Linked DNA regions of Metabacillus sp. KUDC1714. Each later gene encodes a partner of the first gene's protein in a complex. Links are inferred from orthologs where the notes say so. Each region holds a gene or a part of one and is shown on either strand. Other genes may lie near its edges. The genes, in order: ptsP and HUW50_RS26040.

The links.
Region 2: the proteins of ptsP (region 1) and HUW50_RS26040 are in contact, whole or in part, in an NMR structure (PDB 2MP0), measured with the Escherichia coli proteins. The link is inferred for Metabacillus sp. KUDC1714 from one-to-one orthologs.

What each region holds. Positions count from the first base shown.
Region 1 is NZ_CP055263.1:3,989,040-4,001,147, reverse strand. Bases 7,573-10,566 are described here. They hold ptsP (phosphoenolpyruvate--protein phosphotransferase), read right to left. Parts: upstream 9,934-10,566; coding sequence 8,212-9,933; downstream 7,573-8,211. Other genes in these bases: ptsG (glucose-specific PTS transporter subunit IIBC), read right to left, coding at 10,291-10,566; HUW50_RS18315 (phosphocarrier protein HPr), read right to left, coding at 9,933-10,199; HUW50_RS18325 (transcriptional regulator SplA domain-containing protein), read right to left, coding at 7,810-8,052; splB (spore photoproduct lyase), read right to left, coding at 7,573-7,722. In the rest of the region: HUW50_RS18360 (long-chain-fatty-acid--CoA ligase), read right to left, coding at 1-809; HUW50_RS18355 (hypothetical protein), read right to left, coding at 1,277-1,459; HUW50_RS18350 (peptidoglycan D,D-transpeptidase FtsI family protein), read right to left, coding at 1,706-3,799; HUW50_RS18345 (NAD(P)-dependent oxidoreductase), read right to left, coding at 4,044-4,913; HUW50_RS18340 (SDR family oxidoreductase), read right to left, coding at 4,988-5,773; HUW50_RS18335 (GNAT family N-acetyltransferase), read left to right, coding at 5,916-6,581; more of splB, read right to left, coding at 6,694-7,572; more of ptsG, read right to left, coding at 10,567-12,108. UniProt on the Escherichia coli protein: General (non sugar-specific) component of the phosphoenolpyruvate-dependent sugar phosphotransferase system (sugar PTS).
Region 2 is NZ_CP055263.1:5,617,760-5,629,731, forward strand. The notes cover bases 3,156-6,013. They hold HUW50_RS26040 (PTS sugar transporter subunit IIA), read right to left. Parts: upstream 4,905-6,013; coding sequence 4,407-4,904; downstream 3,156-4,406. Other genes in these bases: HUW50_RS26035 (DEAD/DEAH box helicase), read right to left, coding at 3,156-4,263; HUW50_RS26045 (Hsp20/alpha crystallin family protein), read left to right, coding at 5,070-5,546; HUW50_RS27360 (hypothetical protein), read right to left, coding at 5,608-5,733; HUW50_RS26050 (hypothetical protein), read left to right, coding at 5,856-6,013. Also shown: HUW50_RS26025 (CotD family spore coat protein), read right to left, coding at 44-343; HUW50_RS26030 (ribonuclease H-like domain-containing protein), read right to left, coding at 646-1,911; more of HUW50_RS26035, read right to left, coding at 1,987-3,155; more of HUW50_RS26050, read left to right, coding at 6,014-6,041; HUW50_RS26055 (sigma-G-dependent sporulation-specific acid-soluble spore protein CsgA), read left to right, coding at 6,047-6,295; HUW50_RS26060 (Acb2/Tad1 domain-containing protein), read left to right, coding at 6,356-6,616; HUW50_RS26065 (YppG family protein), read right to left, coding at 6,765-7,226; HUW50_RS26070 (hypothetical protein), read left to right, coding at 7,368-7,532; HUW50_RS26075 (DUF1798 family protein), read right to left, coding at 7,710-8,075; HUW50_RS26080 (hypothetical protein), read right to left, coding at 8,131-8,391; HUW50_RS26085 (spore protein), read left to right, coding at 8,569-8,667; HUW50_RS26090 (DUF2515 domain-containing protein), read right to left, coding at 8,735-9,718; Holliday junction resolvase RecU, read left to right, coding at 10,001-10,591; HUW50_RS26100 (penicillin-binding protein 1A), read left to right, coding at 10,666-11,972. UniProt on the Escherichia coli protein: The phosphoenolpyruvate-dependent sugar phosphotransferase system (sugar PTS), a major carbohydrate active transport system, catalyzes the phosphorylation of incoming sugar substrates concomitantly with their translocation across the cell membrane.

The DNA.
Region 1 (12,108 bases):
AGCACTTCTTCCAAATCAAACCTCGGTAGCATAATCATAGAATTACCACAGAGAATTGAGAGATTCATACAGCTAGACATTCCAAAAACATGGAATAAGGGAATGACAGTTAAACACTTTTCCTTCCCTAATACGATTTCATCTTTAAAAAATTCATATGATTGAACAGCATTTGCTACAATATTTTTATGTGAAAGCATTGCCCCCTTTGATCTACCAGTTGTTCCGCCTGTATACTGGAGAACAGCAATATCATGCTCTGGTTCACATTCAACTGGAAACACTTGACCAGTTTGTTTTGCTAAAAATCTATCAAATGTATAATCCTCAGGTTGATTTTTTTCTGAAGGTTGAAGGCTAACTGTAATAATATTTTTTAAATTTGTCCTTAATTGAATGGCCTTTATTCTTGGATAGAGGGCATCTAATACAACGATCGTTTCAGAATCAGAGTCATTTACAATATACTCTAGTTCCCTTTCGACTAGCATTGGGTTAATTTGTGTAACGATTGCACCAGCTGTTAGTGCACCAAAGTAAGAAACAATATATTGAGGACAGTTCGGGAGCATAATAGCTACACGATCTCCCTTTTGAACACCTGATTGCTGTAAAGAGGATGCAAACGCAAACACCATTTTTGCAATCTCGTTATATGTTAAACGAATACTATAAAATGAAACAGCTTCATGATTTCCATAGAATTGAACAGTTTGCTGAAGCATTTCGGGAACGGAAATTGGAGGTATTACCACTTCGTTTGGTATATGATCCGGATAAGTAGAATACCATTGCTTTATATCTTCCATTAATTGATCCTCCTCAAAAAAATATTTTAATAAAATCAAATAATAATAAATTGGCTATATCTTTTAAACTGAATGAATTTAGCTAGAAATTTCTCATAAAATCCTATATATCCCAACCTCTCCAATCATAGTAAGCGTTTACATTCTTTTTAAGAGCATGTGTCTCTGCTCAAATTTACCGGTACAGTAGTCATCTAATCTACCTTACTTTTTGATAAAGTAGGCATTTAACCACCATTGTTCTTTGAATGTTGAAATGCTGATAAAGAAGATTCTTTTGGGTAAATATATTCGACCATAGAAGTATGTATTCGCTCTTAATGGTTAATTCCCTTTTCTAATTTAGGGAAAGTTCACATAACTTTGTTCCTTTTCAGATGTAGAGTCGTCTTCTATTATCTTATTATAAATCTCACAAACTCTTCATTTTCTCAAATGTAATAGAAAAAAGAGACACTTGGTCTCTCTTAATGACTTCCCTTATATTCGCCGTTATTTTTGGATGCCTTTTCTTTTTTCGCTTTGTCTTTATGAATTTTATTTGTTGCAGCACTACCTAGCTCATGGCTAAATTCTGAATCAATGACGGCTGAATCAAAGCCCTTTTTATTTTTTTGTTGTGGATCGTTTTTCTTTGTACGTTTTGCCAAGTTATTTCACTCCTTTTAGTTTACACGATTATTTTGTGAAAAATAGCGGAATTTATGTACTAGAGTTAGTAGGGAAATATATGCATGCATAGCATTTAATTAGTTTAAAATTCCAGTTATTATTTGTGAATTTACTCTATTTTCCTATCCCTTATTAAAAAACAGAGTCTAAATCATGAGATTTAGACTCCGTTTTTGTTTTAAAATTCACATAGAGTTAAGCATTAGTCCATAAGAATGTTGCATTTAATCCTCTTCTTTTGTGCTTTCTTCCATGTCTATTTCAGTTGTTGTTACGTATTTCTTTTGAAGATCTATATAAGCTTTAACGATCCGATTGGCAATATGTTTGTTTACAGCATCACTATCATTACTTGCCCATGGAACAACTACACTAAATGCTACCTGAGGATTTTCTGATGGATAATATCCAACGAAGTTTAAATTATTCGTTTCTTTTCCCCAGTACTGACGTTTTGGTCCATAATAATTAGTTTGTGATGTACCCGTTTTACCAGCTACATCATAATCAATATATCTAGAAGCTGTCCCTGATGTAACGACAAGCTTAAATCCCTGTTGAACTCGTTCAATTTCTTCTTTCGTATTATTCACTTTATTTAATACTTTTGGAACTTTATCAACAACAATTGGTCCAAGTTCAGCTTCTTCGACAGGTGCATGGATACTTGTAACGATTCGTGGTTGAACACGAGACCCTCCATTTGCAATAACTGAAACGTATTGTGCCAATTGAAGAGGTGTATAAGTATCAAATTGTCCGATCGCAATATTTAATAGCTTACCTGCAGTATCAGGTACACTTTGTAAACCTGATGACTCTTGTGGTAAATCGATGCCTGTGTGAACTCCTAAGCCAAATTGTGCAAAATAATTTCGAAGCCTTTGGAAATCCGCTGCTGATACGTCAATTGGTCCATGTTTTACATACGTTACATCTGCAATTAGCATCGCAACATAAAACATATATACGTTAGATGAAAGTTTTAATGCACTTAAATCAGACATTAGTCCTAACGGCTTGTAAGAGCCAATTGGTTTTGGGTTTCCTTTAAAATAAAGGGGAGTATCATAATATGTTTTACCAATTGGCATTCCAAACTGATAGCCAGCTAGAACAGTTGCTCCCTTAACAGTAGAACCTGCTTCATACTGGGTAGCAAAAGCTCCATAAGCAAAGTCAAGCATTTCTCCACTTCGATTTTTATCATTAAGCTGCTTACCAACCATTGCTAAAACATCACCTTGATAAGGATCCATCATAACAACAAATGCTCGATCCATTAAAAAGTGACTTGAACTTGCTTTTCGTAATTCATCCTCTACGATCTCTTCGACCTTCATTTGTAGCTCCATATCAAATGATAGCTTTAAGTCATACCCTCTTTGTCCCTCATCAACAACTTCTTCAGAAACAATGCTGCCACTTTTATCTGAAACATACTCAACCTTTGCTTTTTGCGGATTTAAGTAATCTTCATATTGATATTCCAGATAGGAAGTTCCTACACGTTCGTTTCGGGCATAGCCTCTTGCGGTATAATAATCTTCACGCGATTGAAGAATTCCTTGTTCAGGTGAACTAATTCCACCAAAGATCGTTTGCAATGATTCATACGGGTAAGATCTTCCCCAATCAGTGATTACATCAACACCTGGGAGTACTTCTAAATGCTCTGCAACTAGAGATACTTCTTTATCCGTTAAATTTAAGGATTTTACAACCTGTGGTTCATATTGATAACCCGAGGAAAAACGTGTGTAAATATAGGCAAGTTCTTTTTCTTTGTTATTCCCCTTAATAGCTGCTACTTCAACTTCAGGCACACGATCAACCTGTAATTTATACGTTTCTGAAGGCTTTAATTCTAATTCTTTCTTTGAAAGCAGATTTTTAGCCTCTTCTGGATGTGACGCCAACCAATAGTCTTTTATATCTCGATCTTTTAGCTCTTCATCTAAAAATTCAGTTTCGTAATTAATATACTCCGCAAGCTTTTTTGCAGTTTCGATTTTGTCTTCAGCCTTTGTTGTTTTGTCAACAGTATATGTAATTGCTGGTACACTCTCGTTGTCAACAACTACTCTGTTGTAACGATCATACATTTTCCCTCGAGGAGCTGGTAAACTTGCATAATCTGATTCAGTTCTTGCTACTTCCTTAGAAAATTCTTCACCTTGTACAATTTGAACGACACCTAAACGAACGATAAGTGCAACGAACAGTAAGAAGACAAGGAAAAAGAATACATTTATCCTAACATATCTTGATTTTTTTAGTTTACGATGCTCAGATGCATTTGCGCCTTGTTCTGTCATAGTAGGTTCCTCCCTTTTTATTTTTTAGAATCTATAAAATAGGCTCATATTATCATTTTAGTCCACCCTTTATTTTACCACTAACATAGGTGTAGTTATAGCCTAAGATTATTAAAATAATGTGAATACAACGTAGTTACAATTGAAAAAGACAATGTGAGGTCACATTGTCTTTTAGACACATTTAATAGACGTTTTCCATTTAAATTAGTTTCAAATGGAAGGCTCTTGCTCTAGAATTTTTTTATTCGGTCTTCCATAGCTTTAGTAATGCTTGTGTTCCACTGTTCTCTTCACCTGACTTAGCAAGCTGTTCATAAAGCGTATGTGCAAGCTCTAATCCTGGTGTGTTTACATTCATGTTATTAGATTCTTCTAAAGCAATCCCCATATCCTTTATAAAATGCTTAACAAAAAATCCTGGTTCGAAATCATCTGCAAGCATCCTAGGCGCTAAATTACTAAGTGACCAACTTCCTGCAGCACCAGTTGAGATACTCTTTAGTACATTGGTTGCATCTAAGCCTGATTTTTTTGCATAAGCGATCGCTTCACAAACACCTATCATACCAGAGGCGATTGCAATTTGATTACACATTTTTGTGTGCTGACCTGAACCCGCTTCTCCTTGATAAACAATATTTTTTCCCATTACTTCAAACAATGGTAAACATGTTTCAAAAGCTGCTTTATCACCACCAACCATAATTGCTAGTCTTGCTTCTCTTGCACCAATATCTCCTCCTGAAACTGGAGCATCAAGTGAATATACTTTCCTTTCTCTAGCTTGTTCATAAATTTTTTTAGCTAATGTTGGTTGTGATGTCGTCATATCAATTACATATGTATTTGGTTTTGCAGCTTGTAAAATTCCATTTTGACCTAAATAAACTTCTTCTACATCCTTTGGGTAGCCAATCATTGTAATAATGATATCACTAGCTTTAGAAAGTTCATTTACCGAATCCTTCCATCTTGCTCCTACTTTGAGAAGTTCTTCCGCTTTTTCTTTCGTCCTTGTATAGACAGTTAAAGGGTAACCTGCTTTTAAGATATGATTTGCCATACTATTCCCCATAACCCCTAGGCCAATAAATCCAACTGTTGGTTTCATTTAAGTTTCCTCCTGATTATTAATATTTGGCTTATGACATAAAATAAAGAATTTTTCGAGTCATCCCCCATTTATTATATGGACTTCAACATACCACCATCAATTAATAAGGTTTGTCCTGTCATATAACTATTTGCATCAGATAATAGAAAGCTTACATAATTCGCAAATTCGTTTGGCTCTCCATATCGTCCTAACGGTATCGTCTTCTTCATCTTTTCTTCGATTTCTTCTTTTGTCATTCCTTGCCTATCTGCTGCATCGGCATCTAAAAACGCTACTCGTTCTGTAGCAATCCTACCTGGTGCAACCGTGTTAATTAAGATATTATATGGTGCAAACTCGCTTGCTAGTGTTTTTGTTAAGCCAACAATTCCTGTTCGAAAAGTATTGGACAGGATCAATCCTGGAATCGGTTCTTTTACTGAGGATGAGGCTATATTGACAATTTTCCCACCGTTGTTCTTCATATGTGGTAAAATTTCTCTCATAATTCTAATATAGCTTAATAGATTTAATTCAAAAGCATGTTGCCAATCATCATCTGTCATTTCTTCAAATGTTCCAGCTGGTGGTCCTCCTGCATTATTAACAAGGAAATCAATTGAACCGAATGCGTCTACCGTTGTTTCGATGAGTAGTTTAATTTCATTTGGACTTTTTATATTACACGAATAAAATTCAATTTTCCCTTTACTAGAAAGCTCTAGTTCTTTTTTTACAGCTTTTAATTTTTCCTGATCACGACTGGATATCATGACATTAACACCTTGTGCAGCAAGCTTTTGAGCAATTGCTTTTCCTAATCCTTGGCTTGATGCAATAACAAGTGCGTTTTTTCCTTGAAAACCTAGATTCATTTTTCGCCACCCCATATATAATAGATACGTTTATTTTATCACTTTCTAAATAACGTATGAAATAAAGTCTCCTGAAAATTAATACTTATTAGAAAATGAATGCCTGCTTATTTTTAATTTTTTTATTTAGGAGGTAACTCAAATGTTTCGGAAAGAACTTTATTTATTTAATGATGGAATACCTGTTAAGACTGTTTTTCGTCAATATACACAAACTGATTTTGAACAGTTGCTTTTGATTCAAAAAGAAAGCTTTCCACCTCCATTTCCTTCAGAGTTATGGTGGAATACAGACCAGTTACAAAATCATGTGAACTTTTTTCCTGAAGGGGCCATCTGCGCTGAAATTGACGGTAGGATTATTGGTTCCATGACAGGATTGATTGTTCAATTTGATCATAATGTTCATCAATATCATTCGTGGGAAGATGCCACAGATAATGGGTATATAACTAATCATCTTCCTTCAGGCAATTCTTTGTATGTTGTTGATATTTGTGTTGCACCTTCTTACCGGAAATTAGGTGTGGGTAAGTGGTTAATGCAATCGATGTATAAAATTGTTATCTCGTTAAATTTGGAACGATTGATAGGAGGTGGAAGGGTACCAGGCTATCATAAGGTTAGTAAAGATCACTCGATTAATGAGTATGTGGACGCAATATTAACTGGGAAGTTAAAAGATCCTGTTATGTCTTTCTTATTACATTGTGGTAGAACACCGGTTTGTCCTGTGGAAAATTATTTGGAGGACGAGGACTCTTGTCATTATGGTATGTTGATGGAATGGAAAAATCCGTTTACATAGAAGAAATGTAGCAGCAAAGTCAATTGTGTATTGGCACCTACTCAGGGGCTTTCCCCAGCAATTGTCGGATAACACGGTAGTCATAAAAGAAAGACAGGTTCACCTCCTGCCTTTACGTAAAATATTCAACCTTTGCATTTGGAAAGTAGTGATCGACATAATCCTCAAGTGTTTCACGAAGCTCTTGTTCTTGATCTTTTGGGTAAATGTATTTTCCAATCCCATATCTTCCCCATTTGTATCGTCTTTCTTCTTCATTTAATTCAAGCTTTGTTTTGGGGTAGTTTTTTTGGATGACTCGTTTTGCTGGTTTGGTGAAACGATGCTGAATCATTTCAAAGGTAATATCATCTCTTACATCAGATGGAAGTTGGGCATCAAGCTTTTCAAATAATACTTTATAGCCCTCCTGCCAGTTTTCATGGATATAAATTGGTGCAACAATAAAACCTAAAGGGTAACCCGCCTTTGCCACTTTTACTGCAGCCTCAATACGTAAATCCAAAGATGAGGTTCCTGGTTCAAAATTCTTAATTACATAATCAGCATTGATACTAAATCGGAACCTTGTTTTCCCATTGTGGTTTGCATCTAATAAATGATCGACATGATGAAATTTCGTTACAAAACGTAACCTTCCCATATTTGTTTGACCAAAGAATTCAATGGCTGATTTTAACGAATGTGTTAAATGATCTATTCCAACAATATCTGATGTACATGATGCTTCAAATCGTGTAATCTGTGGTGCACGCTCTTCCATATAGCTTTGAGCCTGATTAAGGATCTCATCAACATTTACATATGTCCGTATGTATGGCTTACTTCCCATTGTTGTTTGTAAATAGCAATAATGACAGTGACCCATACAACCAGTTGCGAGTGGAATTGCATATTCAGCTGAAGGTTTGGAGCTATCGAATTCTAATGTTTTTCTAACACCTACTACAAGCGTAGACTTTGCTGTGCGATATTGTTGCAGATGATTATTACCAGGAATATTTCGAACTTGATTATGAGATGTTGTTTCCCTGATCTCAAGCCCCATCTTTTCAAATTTCTCCTTCAACTCAACACCACGGGGATATTCTAAAGCTCTAGGCTCGATATATACTAATTGCGGTACAAATGGTTTAATCAATTTGATCTCATCTCCTAAATAGAAAAGACTTCTATATGGATAACCTTTGCTTATTCTCCATTTGTTAATCGAAATAAATATTTCCTGTTAATCGTATTGTTGATAATCAAATAATTGATTGTATAGCTCTTCAGCCTCATCAAAGCTTGAAAAGACAGCATCATCATCAGCTAAAGGATGATAAGCATCGTGTAGAAACAGGGCTAACTCTTTAGGATTATTTGGATGCTCTACGATTTCTGCTTTTTCAATATTGGCTACATTGGCAGCATGCGGATTTCGGTATATTACATATACCTCTTCACCAATCTGAAAATTGTTTCCTTCCATTGAAACACAACCTCCTAAAATGTACATTCTTAAAGGTAGGTTCCCCAACTTAGCTCATAATATAAAATGGAAAGTTCATCAGAAAGCACCTAGCCTCTGTTAGTACTCAATAACATTTAACCAAAATAAAAAGACAAGCTAGTAGCCTGTCCTTTTATTTTATGAAATATGGAATGTCTCTTTAACAAATTCAACAACTTCTTCAGTTGTGCTCATTGCTAAAACTTTTTCTTTAACGCTTTGAGCCTGCTCTTTAGAAAGCTCTTTAATTTGTGTACGTGCAGGAAGGATCGATGTAGCACTCATTGAGAACTCATCAAGTCCTAGACCAAGTAATAATGGAATGGCAATTTGATCGCCTGCCATTTCTCCACACATACCAGCCCATTTTCCTTCTTTATGTGCTGCATCAATAACCATTGAAATTAGGCGTAAAATCGCTGGATTGTAAGGTTGATACAAGTATGAAACACGCTCGTTCATACGGTCAGCAGCCATTGTGTATTGAATCAAATCATTCGTTCCAATACTAAAGAAGTCAACTTCTTTGGCAAATTGATCAGCCATTACAGCTGTAGATGGAATTTCCACCATCATACCAATTTCGATTGAATTTGATACTTGTACACCATTTGCAACTAGCTTTTCTTTTTCTTCTAATAGAATTGCTTTAGCTTCTCTAAATTCAGAAACTGTTGCAATCATCGGAAACATGATTTTCAAATTACCATAGCTGCTTGCACGTAATAATGCACGTAGCTGTGTACGGAAAATGTCTTGTTCTTCTAAACATAAACGAATCGCTCTAAACCCTAAGAACGGATTCATTTCTTTTGGAAGATTTAAGTATGGAAGCTCTTTGTCTCCACCGATGTCTAGTGTACGAACAACAACAGGTTTTCCTTCCATTCTTTCTAGAACAGCTTTATAAGCATCAAATTGCTCGTCCTCTGTTGGAAGCTGATCCCTACCCATGTAAAGGAACTCAGTACGGTATAGACCTACTGCTTCTCCCCCATTTTCTAATACACCTTTAACATCATCAGGTGTACCAATATTCGCTGCAAGCTCTACATGTTGGCCATCTTTTGTAACAGTTGGCTCGTTAACTAGCTTCGCCCACTCTGCTTTTTGAGCTTCGTATTTTGCTTTTTTCTCTTCATATTGAGCAATAACTTCTGATGAAGGATCAATAATTACATCTCCATCAAGTCCATCGACAATTACCATGACACCATTCTCAATACTGGATGTAGCTTGTTTCGTACCAACTACTGCTGGTATTTCCATTGAGCGGGCCATAATTGCTGAATGAGAAGTACGTCCGCCAATATCTGTTGTAAATCCCTTTACAAATTGACGATTTAACTGAGCTGTATCAGAAGGTGTTAAATCTTCTGCAATAATCACAACTTCCTCGGATATTATGCTAGGATTTGGAATTTGAACACCTAACAAATGTGCGATTACACGTTTTGTAACGTCACGGATATCTGCTGCGCGCTCTTTCATATACTCGTTGTCCATTGATTCAAACATAGAAACAAACATATCAGCCGTTTCTTTCATTGCAAATTCAGCATTAACACCTTCAGTGCTTACCTTATCTAATACAGGATTAAGCAGCTCAGGATCACTTAATACTAATAAATGAGCTGCGAAAATTTCAGCTTTATCCGCACCTAACTCACGGTTAGCATGCTCTTTAATTTTTTCAAGCTCAGCTTTTGATTGGTTGATTGCCAGTTCAAAACGCTGTTTTTCAGCTTCTTTGTCTGTTATCTCTTTTTTTTCAATCTTTAGTTCAGGTTCCTCCAAGCGGTACGCTTTTGCAATCGCAATACCCGCTGAAGCTCCTATCCCTTTTAAGTTCGCACTCATTATTCGCCAAGCCCCTCATTTTTAAGTGTTTGTTCGATACCTGCGATTGCTTCGTCCGCATCTCCACCAGATGAAATAATTTTAATTTGAGAGCCTTGAGGAATACCTAAAGACATTACACCCATAATTGATTTTAAGTTAACTGTTTTGCCATTGTATTCTAAGTTAACATCTGCATCAAATTTGCTTGCTGTTTGTACTAATACTGTTGCTGGTCTAGCGTGAATACCTGTTTCTGCTGTTACTGTAAATGTTTTTTCTGCCATTTTTCATCATTCTCCTTTAAGTTACAATATTCTACAAAATACTATTTTATCAGCCACACGAATCAAAAGACAAGTGTGGCGTATTTATTTCTTATTGTTCAATCGAGATTATGTTCTCGTCTTTAGCAGTTACATTACCATTTGCTTGTAGTTTTATTGTTTGTCCTTCTTTAAGGTTAGTGAAAACTATTGGAGTCATAACTGTTGGTGCGTTTTGTTTCACATATTCAAGATCTACTTCAAGCAATTTTTGACCTTGCTCTACAATGTCACCTTCTTGAACAAATGTTTCAAAGCCTTCACCTTTTAGATTTACTGTATCAATACCGAAGTGAATTAAGATTTCTTTTCCACCATCTGATTGAATTCCTATTGCATGCTTTGTCGGAAACACATTTAAAATTTTACCGTTGACAGGTGAAACAACCGTTCCATTTGTTGGTAAGATTGCAAATCCATCACCCATCATTTTCCCTGAAAATACTTGGTCAGGGACTTCAGTAATTTCCTTTATTTCCCCTGTTAGAGGTGAAACAAGTGTTTCTTCAACTACATTATTTTTCAAACCGTCTGCCACAACATCTTCAACTTGTTCTTGTACTTCTTGAGTTTGCGAATGTGTTTTATTTACTCTTGGTTTTTTTCCAGCCATTACATCTTGAATTTGCGTTTTCAAGTTATCTGACTTTGGTCCGAAGATAGCTTGGATATTATTACCAACTTCTAATACTCCAGATGCACCAAGCTTTTTCAAGCGGTTTTTATCTACCTCTTTTGCATCATTTACAGTTACACGTAGACGAGTAATACATGCATCAAGATGTTTGATGTTTTCTTGTCCACCAAGTGATTCTAAAATTTGCACTGGTAATTCACCAGCAGTTGTTGGTTTTGAATCGCGTGCATCAGTTGTTTCGACCTCAGTATCTTCACGACCAGGTGTTGCAAGATTCCATTTACGGATCGCAAAACGAAATCCGAAGTAGTAAATAACCGCGAGAACTAAGCCTACTGGGATTACTAACCACCAATTTGTTTGTGAGTTTAATACACCAAATAATAGGAAGTCAATTAATCCACCAGAAAATGTCATCCCTATTTTAACATCTAAAAGATGCATGGTCATAAATGATAAACCAGCAAAAACTGCATGTATTCCAAATAAAACCGGAGCCACAAATAAGAATGAAAATTCAAGTGGTTCTGTAATACCTGTTAAGAATGAAGTTAATGCTGCAGAACCCATTAAACCAGCAACAATTTTTTTATTCTCAGGTTTTGCTTCATGATAAATTGCTAATGCTGCAGCAGGTAATCCAAACATCATGAATGGGAATTTACCAGTCATAAATGTTCCTGCAGTTAAATCTTGTACACCATCTTTAATTTGGTTAAAGAATATCGTCTGGTCACCACGTACAGTATCACCAGCAGCATTCACATAAGAACCAAATTCAAACCAGAATGGCGAATAGAAAATATGATGTAAACCGAATGGTATTAATGAACGTTCAATCACACCGAAAATAAAAGCAGCTAATGTTCTATTTGCATCTAACAAGTTTGTTGAGAATGCATTTAAGCCAGATTGAATTGGCGGCCATACAAAGTACATAAGAATTCCAAGTAATACAGCTGAGGCTGCTGTTGCAATTGGAACAAATCGTTTTCCGGCAAAGAACCCTAAGTATTGTGGCAATTCTATTGTAAAGAATTTATTGTACATATAGGATGCTAAAACACCTACAATAATCCCACCGAAAACACCTGTTTGCAATGTTGGGATACCAAGTACATTTCCATAAGCAGCACTATGACTTGCTAAAAACTCTGCTAATGCTGCCGAATCTGTAGGCATTACACCTAAGCCTTTTAAAATACTGCTCATCGTAACATTCATAATTAAATA
Region 2 (11,972 bases), 1.6 Mb from region 1 along the record:
TAATAAGAATAGGAGCTGAAAATTCAGCTCCTAATCCGTTTACTTATCGACCAAATGGACCAGGTCCAAATCCTGGACGAGGTCTTGGGCCTCCGAAACCAGGACCTCCGAAACCAAAACCTGGAGCTGGAGCTTGACCGTAAACGTTAAAGTGTTGATGTGTTACCTCATTCTCAACTGATTGAGTTTGCGGGAAATAGTGTTGATGCTTATAAAAATCATGATTCACAGTTGTTGTGTGTTGTGGATGGATGTGTGGTACGATCGTTTCAGAATAATTATTTTGTACACAACATTTAGTTGGGTGTACGATAGGTGCCATTACTTTCGGTCTACAATGCATATATCATTCTCCTTTCAATCATTTGTCTTACACTTCTAGCCTATGATGAAAGGGATGTACATGTACTAATGCAAGTACCTAATTTTATAGAAAAGCATAAAAGCTTTCTTTAAAGTTTGTGAAAATAAAAATTGTTAAAACGATAACGATGAAAAACAAGTATAATATATTTTTGTACACAATATTCTTCTCCCTTTTAAAAGTTCGTACAGTCACTTATTTTACATCGTTCAACAGAGATCTACAATTGGTTTATTGCTTGATCTATATAAATTCATAATTTCGTCATTTTTTTGACGAATTTACTCACTTTTTGCGCTTACCCGGGCAATATTTTCTGAATATTTCCGCTTCAGTCTATTTATTCTTTTTTCAACATCACGTATATCTAATTTCAGTAAAACTTGCTCGCTTTCATTTACCACCTTATACACAAGTTCACTATAGTGGATTGCATCCTCATAGTTTTTTTCCTTATGTTCATAGTATTTAGCCAATTCAATTGATGCTTTACAGGTAATAGTTTTATTATTTGATGAGTGGATTATTTCCTTCCATGATTCTATCGCTTTATTCCATTCTTTTTGTTTCTTATAATGCAGTGAGAGATTGTAATTTGCTTCATCCTTATTATTTGGTTCTTTTTCCATTAAGGATTGATAAGCTGAAAATGCAGATGATTTTTCCCCTATATAATCTAACCATCTGGCAATTTCATAGTGCTCTGATGCATTTGCTTCATTATCTGTTTCTAGAAGTTTTATAGATAAATGGATATATAGAGTGATAAGCGATAATACGTCAATTTCATTATGTTTGAGGACTCCCATTATGATATCTGGTTGTTGTTGTTTAACAAATTGAAAATAGAGCATTGGTGCTAGAAACCCAGGAATATCATTTTCTCGGGTAATATTAAGGATTTCAGTTTCTACATTAACAAGTCTTACGGATTCAAGCTCATTTTTCCAAAGCCTCCTTGCAGCATGAAACAGATCAAAATGACCAAAAGCCGGAAGACTTGGGACAGAATCTCGTATTAACGTGTGCCTAGTTTTTACTTGTGGCCAATCAAATGCTTTGCCATTGTAAGTAACAAGAGTTTTACTATTAATTCCTTGTAAAAAACTTTGATATAAGGCAACTTCATTGCCGGGTTTAGGTAATAAATGCTGCTTAATGACAACACGATCAGCAAAAACCTGAGCTTGACCTAATAAAAAGATCGTGTTCCCCGCTCCCCCGCCAAGTCCTGTTGTTTCAGTATCAAAGAAAAACAATTCACTTGCATCATGACCTTTACAAGATAACGGATGGGTTTGATCACTCTCATTCCACATCGAAACAATCTTATGGAATTCACCAAGCTGATAATGTCCGTGTTTATAATCTAAAGGATAGGTCACTTCCCTTATTAGACAGACTTGCTTATCATATGAAAAGACAGAAGTTTGATGCTCTTTCCACAAGTGATCAACTGGATCATGTTCTACCTGTTGATCACTTGAATCTTTTTCTTCTCTAATCACATGCTTTTTCAACCTATTTAATTTATTTTTTAACGACATTTGCCTCATCCTTTATTTTAGTATGGAGGAATAGGACAGAGCTACGATGATTTTCCTTCAATTTAGTTGGTGCTGTTATTCCTTAATAGCAAGTTTTGTAAGAAGCAGATACGTATCTTTTTTGATTGAATTTGAGATGCTTTCAGTCCCAATGCAAGAAGGACAGCCATTGTGACATGGGCAATTTGACAGTAAATTGAGCGCTTCTAATAGGACAGAATTCATTGTTTCGTAAATTTTCTTTGCTAATCCCACGCCTCCTGGGTATCGATCATATAAAAAAATAGTTGGTTTATTATTGTGGACCGCTTTGATTTGAGCAACAACGTGCAGGTCAGACGGATCGCACATTACTTTTAATGGTGCTACATGCTGAAGTACATGTGCTACTCCAATCAATGATTCTTCTAGACGTTTTTCTGACATATCTTCTTTATTAAATGAATGTATACTTATCCACGCTGCATTTGTATGGAGTTCTTCTTCTGGAAGATGGATAGGACCTGAACCGATATTTTCATGAGTATCAAATTTTATTTTTTTAAAAATCGTTGCCATCGCTTGAACGGTTACATCGCCAAATCCATACCCAGCACTTTCTTTCTCTATGAGCATGTCTTCTTCTAAAACCTTAAGTTGTACAGCCAAATTTGCATCTGTAAAATAGTCAACATCCACTTCCCTTACAAATGCTTTTTTCTCCTCCCAATCAAGCTTTTCCACTTGAAATTGCACCCCTTGATGTAAATAAATCGCTTCATCGTGTAAAAGAGTCATCGCACTAAATCGATCCATTTCCCCAATCACCTTTACACTCGCAATATCAGATTGATCGATAATTATGACATTTTCCTGAGAAGCTGAACGAAGGCTAATGTTATGCGCTGGGAAGGAATCATTCATCCAATGGTATGTGTTGTCGTTATAATATAGGACCCGTTCCTCTGCTAAAAATTGTAATATATCTTCTAATTCAAGTCCGTCAAATGTATCACCATTTTTAAAAGGAAGCTCAAAAGCTGCACATTTCAAATGGTCTACAAGGACGACGAGATTGTCTGGATTTATGATAGCTGTTTCAGGATTTTGTTCAAAGAAATAATTAGGATTTTGAATAATATATTGATCTAGTGGACTAGAGCTCGCAACCATTATTATCACTGCTTCCCCTTGTCTTCTTCCTGCTCTACCTGCTTGCTGCCATGCACTAGCAATTGTTCCAGGATAACCAGTCATGATACAAACTTGCAACCTACCGATATCAACCCCTAGTTCAAGTGCGTTTGTACTAACAACGCCTAACACGTCTCCGTTTCTCAGACCTTGTTCAATCTCTCTTCTTTGTTTTGGTAAATATCCTCCACGATATCCACGAATTGACTTTTGTTTTAGTTCGTTTTTTATAAGTTCTTGCAAATACGTTAATATGATCTCCACTCGTACTCGACTTCGAGCAAAAACGATCGTCTGGATTTTATTTTTTAAAAAATGCCCTGCAAGCCTTCTCACTTCAAGCGTTGCACTTTTCCTTATATTTAACGGCTTGTTCACAATTGGTGGATTATAAAAAATAAAATGCTTTTTACTTGATGGGGCCCCATTTTTAGAAATGAGCTCCATCTCCTTACCTGTCAGTGTCTCAGCTAATTCCTTAGGATTTGCTATTGTTGCAGATGTACATATAAATTGCGGGTTACTTCCATAAAATTGACAAATTCGTTTAAGGCGTCTTATAACATTGGCAACATGGCTGCCAAATATTCCACGATAAATATGAAGCTCATCAATTACGATATATTTTAGGTTTTCAAAAAGAGATACCCATTTCGTATGATGTGGTAAAATCGCTGAATGCAGCATATCTGGATTCGTAATAACGATATGTCCTGCCTTTCTAACCTTCTGTCGAATTGCGGGTGACGTGTCACCATCATATGTATAGGAATTCAACCCGACACACATTTCAGTTATAATCTCATTTAATTCCGATTTTTGATCCTGTGCAAGTGCCTTTGTCGGAAAAAGATATAATGCTCTACTTGATTCATCATTTAAAATTTTTTGCAAGACGGGAAGATTATAACACAACGTTTTTCCTGATGCGGTAGGTGTGACAGCAACAAAGTTTGAGCCTTTATTCGCAAATTGATAGGCCTCATGTTGATGTGTATACAATTCTGAAATTCCTCTGTTTTGCAAGGCTGTTTTTAAGCGTATATCTATATCATCAGGCAAATCAACCGCTTCCGCCTCTTTAGATGGGATCGTATGCCAGTGAACAATTTGTTCACAAAATTCTTTTTCTTGTTTTAAAGCATGAAGAAGACTTGTTAACGATTTTCTAAATTCCATTTTATTTCCACCTCTATCTTCATCCTACACAAATGTGGATGTTCAGTTCCTATTTTACCGAATAAATGTTCGCAAATAAATAAAAAGCAGAAATATTTTCTGCTTTGAATAAAAACTATTTTTATTTAATGTGTAAATATGAATTACTTAACTTTTACATCTAGTATATTTGAGGTTCCTTTTATTACCTTTCCTGATGAAACTTTTGTGATGTTTTCTAGAATATCTGAGTTCGTGATAACGATTGGCGTAATTGTGCTTGCGGCTTTCTCCCTTATCAAGGAAAGATCAGCGGTAATTAATGGATCACCCACTTTTACCTTTTGACCTTCTTTAACATGAACATCAAAGCCATCTCCATTCATACTAACTGTTTCAAGCCCAATATGTATTAGTAGCTCTAATCCTGTTTGCGAACGCAGTCCAATAGCATGTTTTGTGTGAAAGACTTGAATAACTTGTCCATCAATAGGAGCTACAATAACGCCTTCTGTTGGCTCAATCGCCATCCCTTCCCCCATCAATTTTTGAGAAAATACAGGATCCGGTACCTCTTCTATATCTAACAATTTTCCAGTTAAAGGGGCAAAAATTGATTCTTTAGTCACTTTTTCTTTTTTTCCAAATAATGATTTTAACATAAAAATCCTCCTCTTTGCTTTTATATTTACTTCCAGTATATTCAAAACGTTATGAACAACGGAATGATTTACCTAAACAAAATATCTTATATCTAAATACCATAAACCTTTTTTCAAACTCTTCATATAATAATTTGTAATTTATATTATGTAGGGTGGGTTAAAATGAGAAAAAAGGATAATTTGGTTAATAAAAATAAGGTGCAACCAATAGAACAGATAGACTTTTTCCAAATTGTTGATCAGTTTTTTCGCACAGAGCCATTAAAGCAATTTATGAATGAATTTGATACAATGCTTACTGATTCATTTCCCTATCACCATATTCATGTTAACACATATGAAACAGATAAAAATTGTATAGTAGAATTAAAAATTCCTCCCGTTAAAAAAGAACAAGTTAGACTTGAGCTATTTGACCAATATTTAACGATTTCTATCACGAATCGCGAAGAAATTAAAGAATTTAATGAAAAGTCATCTACATTTAGAAATTATACATCACTTGATAGCTTATCAAGAACAATTCTACTACCTTATCCTGTTAAAGAAAATGATATTAAAACAACTTTTAAAAAAGATTCCCTAATTGTTACAATACCCAAAAAATCAGAACACTTTTATATAGAAGATGATTTATAAAAATTTTACTATAACATAATGTTAATACAGTGAAAAGGTCAGACACTCCCTGAGTCTGACCTTAACTGTTTTTATGTGATTTACCACCATACTTAGGGTTTTCTTCTGGTGTTGGATCGTTCGCTAAATCTTTTGCAGAAGCTGTTACCTCGTTTTTTCTTGATTGTTTACGTTTTATTCTCACCATTTTTATCACCTCTTAACTTTACTATTACACATTAAGAAAAATCTATGACGATAAAAAAATCCAAATTTTGACGTGAGAGAAATCCTCTTTACTTCAAACACTAAAGCATGGAGGTGTAAAAAATGGACAAAAAGAAATCAGATCTGCCTGACTTCGATGAGTTAAACGATCGTGTTATCGCAGAACCAACTTCATCCCCAACTCTCGTAATCAAAACAAATTTAGATAGCAAAAATATTAGTAAAGATAATCCTTATTCAAAAACGTCTGAAACTTCAACAGAATTCAAAAACTTTTTTAAGGACTGATTACCATGGATTTTACATTAGGATATTTAACAGAAGCAATTTCAAATTATGATAGTAGCTCAGTAGCTAAAAGAATTAGCTTAAAATTAGAAAAAGGACAATTTAAAACTGAAAGAGACTTAGTGTTAACACTGGATGAAGATGAGATTCAATTTCTAAACAATGTTTTACCTGATGAAATTAAATATGCATTTAATGAACAAGATTTTATTAGGGGCAACCAATTAAATGAGGTTTATGAATTGTTGATTTAAGTTGTTTTCATATAGCATAAATTTAATTGTTGAAAATGTACCCGAGGGAGAGAAATTCAAATGAATAGAAACAGTAATCACTACATTAATATCAAATTCCAAACTGGTGCTATTGATAAGGAAGGCGTCAATGGGTGTCAAGTTGAAGACGTAATAAGTGTACTTGTTGAAAAACTAAAATCACACCAAAATGGTGATTTTGCCTGTCCAGAAAATTCTTTGGCAATCTCAAATTTACAAAGTGCAAACTTTGCACTACGTGTAAGGAAAGAACGATTGGAAGAGAAAAATCAAGGGAATGAATATGTTGAAACTTTTTAGCACAAAAAAATACTCGAATACTAATGTGGATGAAGTTAAACGTTTAAACGCTCAATCAGGATTATCTTATAATGAAGTGAAACAACTACTTGCTACACATTTAAAGAAAGAGCAAAAATGAGGTCTCCCTCGTATTTGCTCTTTTCTTTTATTTAAACATTGAGGTAACCCCTTTAAATAGCCCTCCCATCTGATTTACAGCACTCATCATTTGTCCTGCTGTATCCATCATTTTGTTAATATCTAATTGACCATCAGATTTTTTAAATTGTGAAATAACAGTCTGAAAACCTGTTGGCTGTTGCTTAAAGTTTGGTACTGGCTTAGGATATGGTGTTGGATATTGCGAGTTCATATACTGTCCATTTAACATACTATTGTTCCCATTTCCATAAAATGGTTGATAAGGATTTTGAAACTGTGGTTGGTATTGTTGCTGATAGGGTTGATAATACGGGTTTTGATATTGTTGCTGATACGTTGAAGTATTCATATTTTGGCCATTTTGAAAATCAGATGTCTGTTGCTCCAAAAAAGGAAAAGTCTGAACTGGTGGATAGTATGGACTTTCTCTTCTTCTCCTTCTTTGAAAAGCATGTTGTTGATTCATCAAAAATTCCTCCTCCCATTGATCGAATCCTAGTTGTTCTTACTATATGAATAAAATGCCTATTGGGTGAAACAAAATTCAATACATGAATATTGCTTGATTTGCTCATATTAGAAGGGAACACATTAAGGGGGGATTATCTTGGCAAGAGGGAAACATTTTAACCATAAAGAAAGAGGACATGATCCTACAATTCCAAAACATGGACAAGAAGTTTCTGCTAAGGAAACTGAACATTTAGCATATGCTATTGAACCAGTCGCAAGTGAAGATCAAGATCCAGTTAGTATTAAGACAGAAAAGTAATGTACAGAAGCGCAAACACCTGTTTAGCTACGTATAACTAAGAGAGACAGCGATTCAAAGTTGACTTAGCGTAAAAGGATTGTGAAGTTCACTAGTCGTTGGGCGCTTGAGCTGGATGTTAAGTGTTATCAACAGTACAGAAATTTTATTTTATATGAACGTAAATAAGGGACTGCTCTAGTCAGTCCCTACTTCAATCTCTGTCAGAATACTATCAATGATATATTCCACAGAATTATGGAGATTATGAAATCTTTGATTATTTACATCCTTATAAAATGACTGTAGGACAATCTGCTCAATATTATCAATAGTTGATTCAATTTGTGAAAGATGGATATATTTAGGTTTATGTTCCTTTACCCAAGCCTCTGCTAACGGCTTCCACATAGTTGCTTGTTTCATAACCATCTCAAATGCTGGCTTTACCTCATTATAAAAAAGCGATTCAGTTTTTTCTGGTTTTTGCTTTATTTTTTCAAATCTAACCTTACAATCATTTAAAAGCTGCAGAAGCTCTTTTGAAAACATGATTAATTCCATTTAAAGCTCACCTCTGCACTTATCATACCAAATCAGTTAAAATAACGCACATTACTTAAATATTTGTTGCTACAAAAGGAAAGCAGGAAGCATGAGACTGATAACTATCATTCTTTAGTTGTGTTTCTTTTTCAATGCTTAAACAAGAAATTAGTTCAGTTAGCTGCAGATCAATACGACTAGCATCCTCCCGCAATTTAATCTCCATTTTATTAGTTGAAACCTTAGCTATAAATACTTCCTCAAGTGCCATAAGCTCTTGTTCTAATTCTGCTAATTTTCCTTCAATTACACTCTTATCAATGATATTTTTCAACGTTCTCCCTCCTCTTCCTGTTAATTAATTCGCTGAATATTTATGACTACCTTCATGCTTGACAAAACTAGTTTCTATTCGTCAAAGAAAATGAAAATGTACATCCTTCGACATCTATGTTCGACCTGCATGGAAACAAATACGTTAGTAAAGACTACTTAATAGGAGGTGCTAACTATGGCTAAAAAACCAAAAGGTAAACAACAATCTGTAGAAGAAAAAGCACGTAATACAGGAGATAAAAAGCTGGATGGCCCTAACCGACCTTCAACGTAAAGGGTATAGGGTATTTAAAACTATTTCACCAATGAAACGAAAGCAAGGACTACCGTCCTTGCTTTCTTTATCCATTTCTCCAATACTCTTGAAGTAATGTTAGTAAATGTAATTGATCTTGCTTATGTCTAAACCAATTAGTTAGTTCATAGTTTTTCGGGATTTTGGGCTCTTTAAACCACTTTTTTGAATTTTGACCATGAAACCAATCTTGTTTTTTTTCGTCTATACTATGTGAAACCATTGGATATGCTGTTCGTAATAAGGGTGTTTCCCTTTTAATTTTTTCGGGAAAGGTTTGTTCATAATCATATCTTGAACCAGTGTGTGGAACAGACCTGGAAAAAGTCAAAAATTGTTCATATAAACCAGCGGAGAATAGTAACCAAGCCAATCGCTTACCAAGTTCAATCCTATTTGTCAGATTATTAAAGTTATAAACAGAAAAACCAAAAAGTTCTCCACTTAAGGTTGGGAAAATAACTGTACTAAAGTGCAACATATCTTGAATTTTATAAGGATTCTTTTTAAAAACTAAGCTCTTATACTGTTTATTATTTATTACAGGAACTTGAATTACATTTTGCTCATTAATAATAAGTGCAGTTAATAATCGATTTGTTTGTTTATTACACCAAAAATAATTCCATTCTTTTAACATAAATTGAGATACCTGAAAAAAATCGAATAAATAAAAAAGTGGCTTATTTAACTTTTTTGACCACTCATAAAGTAAGAGTTGAGGGTATGCATCTTGAAAAATTGTCCAATTTGCTCGTTCATATATCATAAAAAGCAAAGATCTCTGGTCCATACCTAATGCTTTACGGAACCATTCCCCCTGCAGGTCTGTCATGCTCCAGCCTGCATTTCTAGAAACCATACTCGCAAGGTATGACCATTTAATTTCTGGATGAAGTTCATAAAAGTCTTGATATGCTTTTGTTCTAGATATATTGTCGTAATTTTTTTTTCTTGTCGTATTAACTATAGATGTGATGATTTCTTGATCACTAATGCTATTTTTCGCTAATGGTTTGCTGTTAATCATTGTCCCACCTCTAATAAAACAAATTAAAAATATGCCAAGCCATGTTCAATTAAGAAGAAATAGCTTATTCTATACTCTGTGCCTGAGATCAGTTATATTATTTAACAGCTTAAAGAAATTTTCACGAAATAGTAAGCGGATATTTCTCCCTTACCGTTATACAAATTATCGTCTCCTAAACGTTTAGAATGTACACATTAACAAAATTGAAACTTTTTTAACAAACATTTCTTGATATTTTTGGTATGATAGGTAGTAGTTTCGATGAGGAGGTCAAGTATGATTTTTCGTTACCCTAACGGAAAGCCTTATGAACCAAAGGAACAATTCGTACATAAAAAACAGCAAACGATCACTTATAGCAATCGCGGGATGACACTTGAGGAAGATTTAAATGAAACAAACAAATACTATCTTGAAAGCAAACTAGCTGTTATACATAAAAAGCCAACACCTGTCCAAATCGTTAATGTTGACTACCCTAGAAGAAGTGCAGCAGTGATCAAAGAGGCTTATTTTAAACAGAGCTCAACAACAGATTATAATGGGATTTATCGTGGTAAGTACGTTGATTTCGAAGCAAAGGAAACAAAAAATAAAACATCATTTCCTTTACAAAATTTCCATGCTCACCAAATTGATCATATGAGAAATATTGTTGAACAAGGTGGGATATGCTTTGTTATTTTGTCAGCATTTAATGAATTTTATTATTTAGAGGCACAAAACCTGTTAACCTTTTGGAACCGTCAAGAAACTGGAGGAAGAAAGTCAATTACACATGATGAATTAAATGAACATGGGCATAAAATCCCTTTAGGATATCAAGCAAGGATTGACTATCTAAAAATTATAGATAAACTATATTTTTAAGATAAATTCAAATATGAATCGTTACTTATAATAACGCTTTTAATGAAAGCCTATTATGAAAGGTTGGTAGTAAAATGTCAGAACAATATAGAAGTCGTGAAGAGCGGAAACGACAACAGGCGCAAAACTCGCCAAAGCAAAAAAAACAACGAAAACAAAAAAATAAGAAATCATCTCCATTGTGGAAAAAGATTTTATTAACATTATTAGCAATTGGTATCGTGGGAATGGTTGCAGGTGGAATTACATTTGCAGCAATTGTAGCTGGGGCACCTCCTTTAGATGATAAAAAATTAAAAGATTCTTTCTCCTCAGTCATCTACGATATAAATGGCGAGGAAATTACTGAATTCGGTCAAGTTAAACGGACATATGTCCCTTATGATGACATTCCTAAAGTTCTTGAAGAAGCAGTTCTTGCAACAGAGGATGCACGTTTTTATGAACATAACGGGGTGGACATTATCCGTCTAGGTGGTGCACTTTTAGCAAACGTAAAAGAAGGCTTTGGTGCCGAAGGTGGTAGTACAATAACACAGCAGGTTATTAAAAACTCCCTTTTAACAACTGAAAAAACGATTACACGTAAAGTTCAAGAGGTATGGCTAGCATTTCAATTAGAACAAAAATATTCAAAACAAGAAATTATTGAAATGTATTTAAATAAAATTTACTTTCCTGGAAATGTATATGGTGTAGCACAAGCTGCAGAATCGTTTTATGGTAAGGACTTAAGTGAGCTAGAGCTTCATGAGGCAGCAATGATCGCTGGTATTCCTCAAAGTCCAAATAACTATAATCCAAGAACAAATCCTGAGAGTGCAGAGAAACGACGTAATATCGTGTTAACATTAATGGCTAAGCATGGTTTTATTACAGAAGCTGAAGCCGATGAGGCAAAGAATATTCCTGTACAATCTACTGTCATCGAACCGACTGAAAAAGCAAACCCTTATCATGCATTCGTTGAAGAAGTTATTGAAGAGGTAAAAGAAAAAACTGATATTGATGCAGGATCTGCTGGATTAGAAATCTATACTACTTTAGATCCGAAAGCTCAAGATACAGTCGAAAATGTGCTAAATGGTGATACACTTAATTATCCTGATGATAAGTTACAAGCTGGTATCGCCTTAATTGATACTCAGACAGGTGAAATTCGAGCAATAGGTGGCGGACGTAATCAACCTGTTGGTGGTTACAATTACGCTACAGACACTAGACGACAACCAGGATCAACGATTAAACCTATTCTTGATTATGGTCCAGCTATTGAACATTTAGAATATGATTCAACATATGCTCAAGAGATTGATGAGCCATACACATATAGTGATGGAAAAACACCAATAAATAACTGGGATAGAAGTTATAAGGGCCA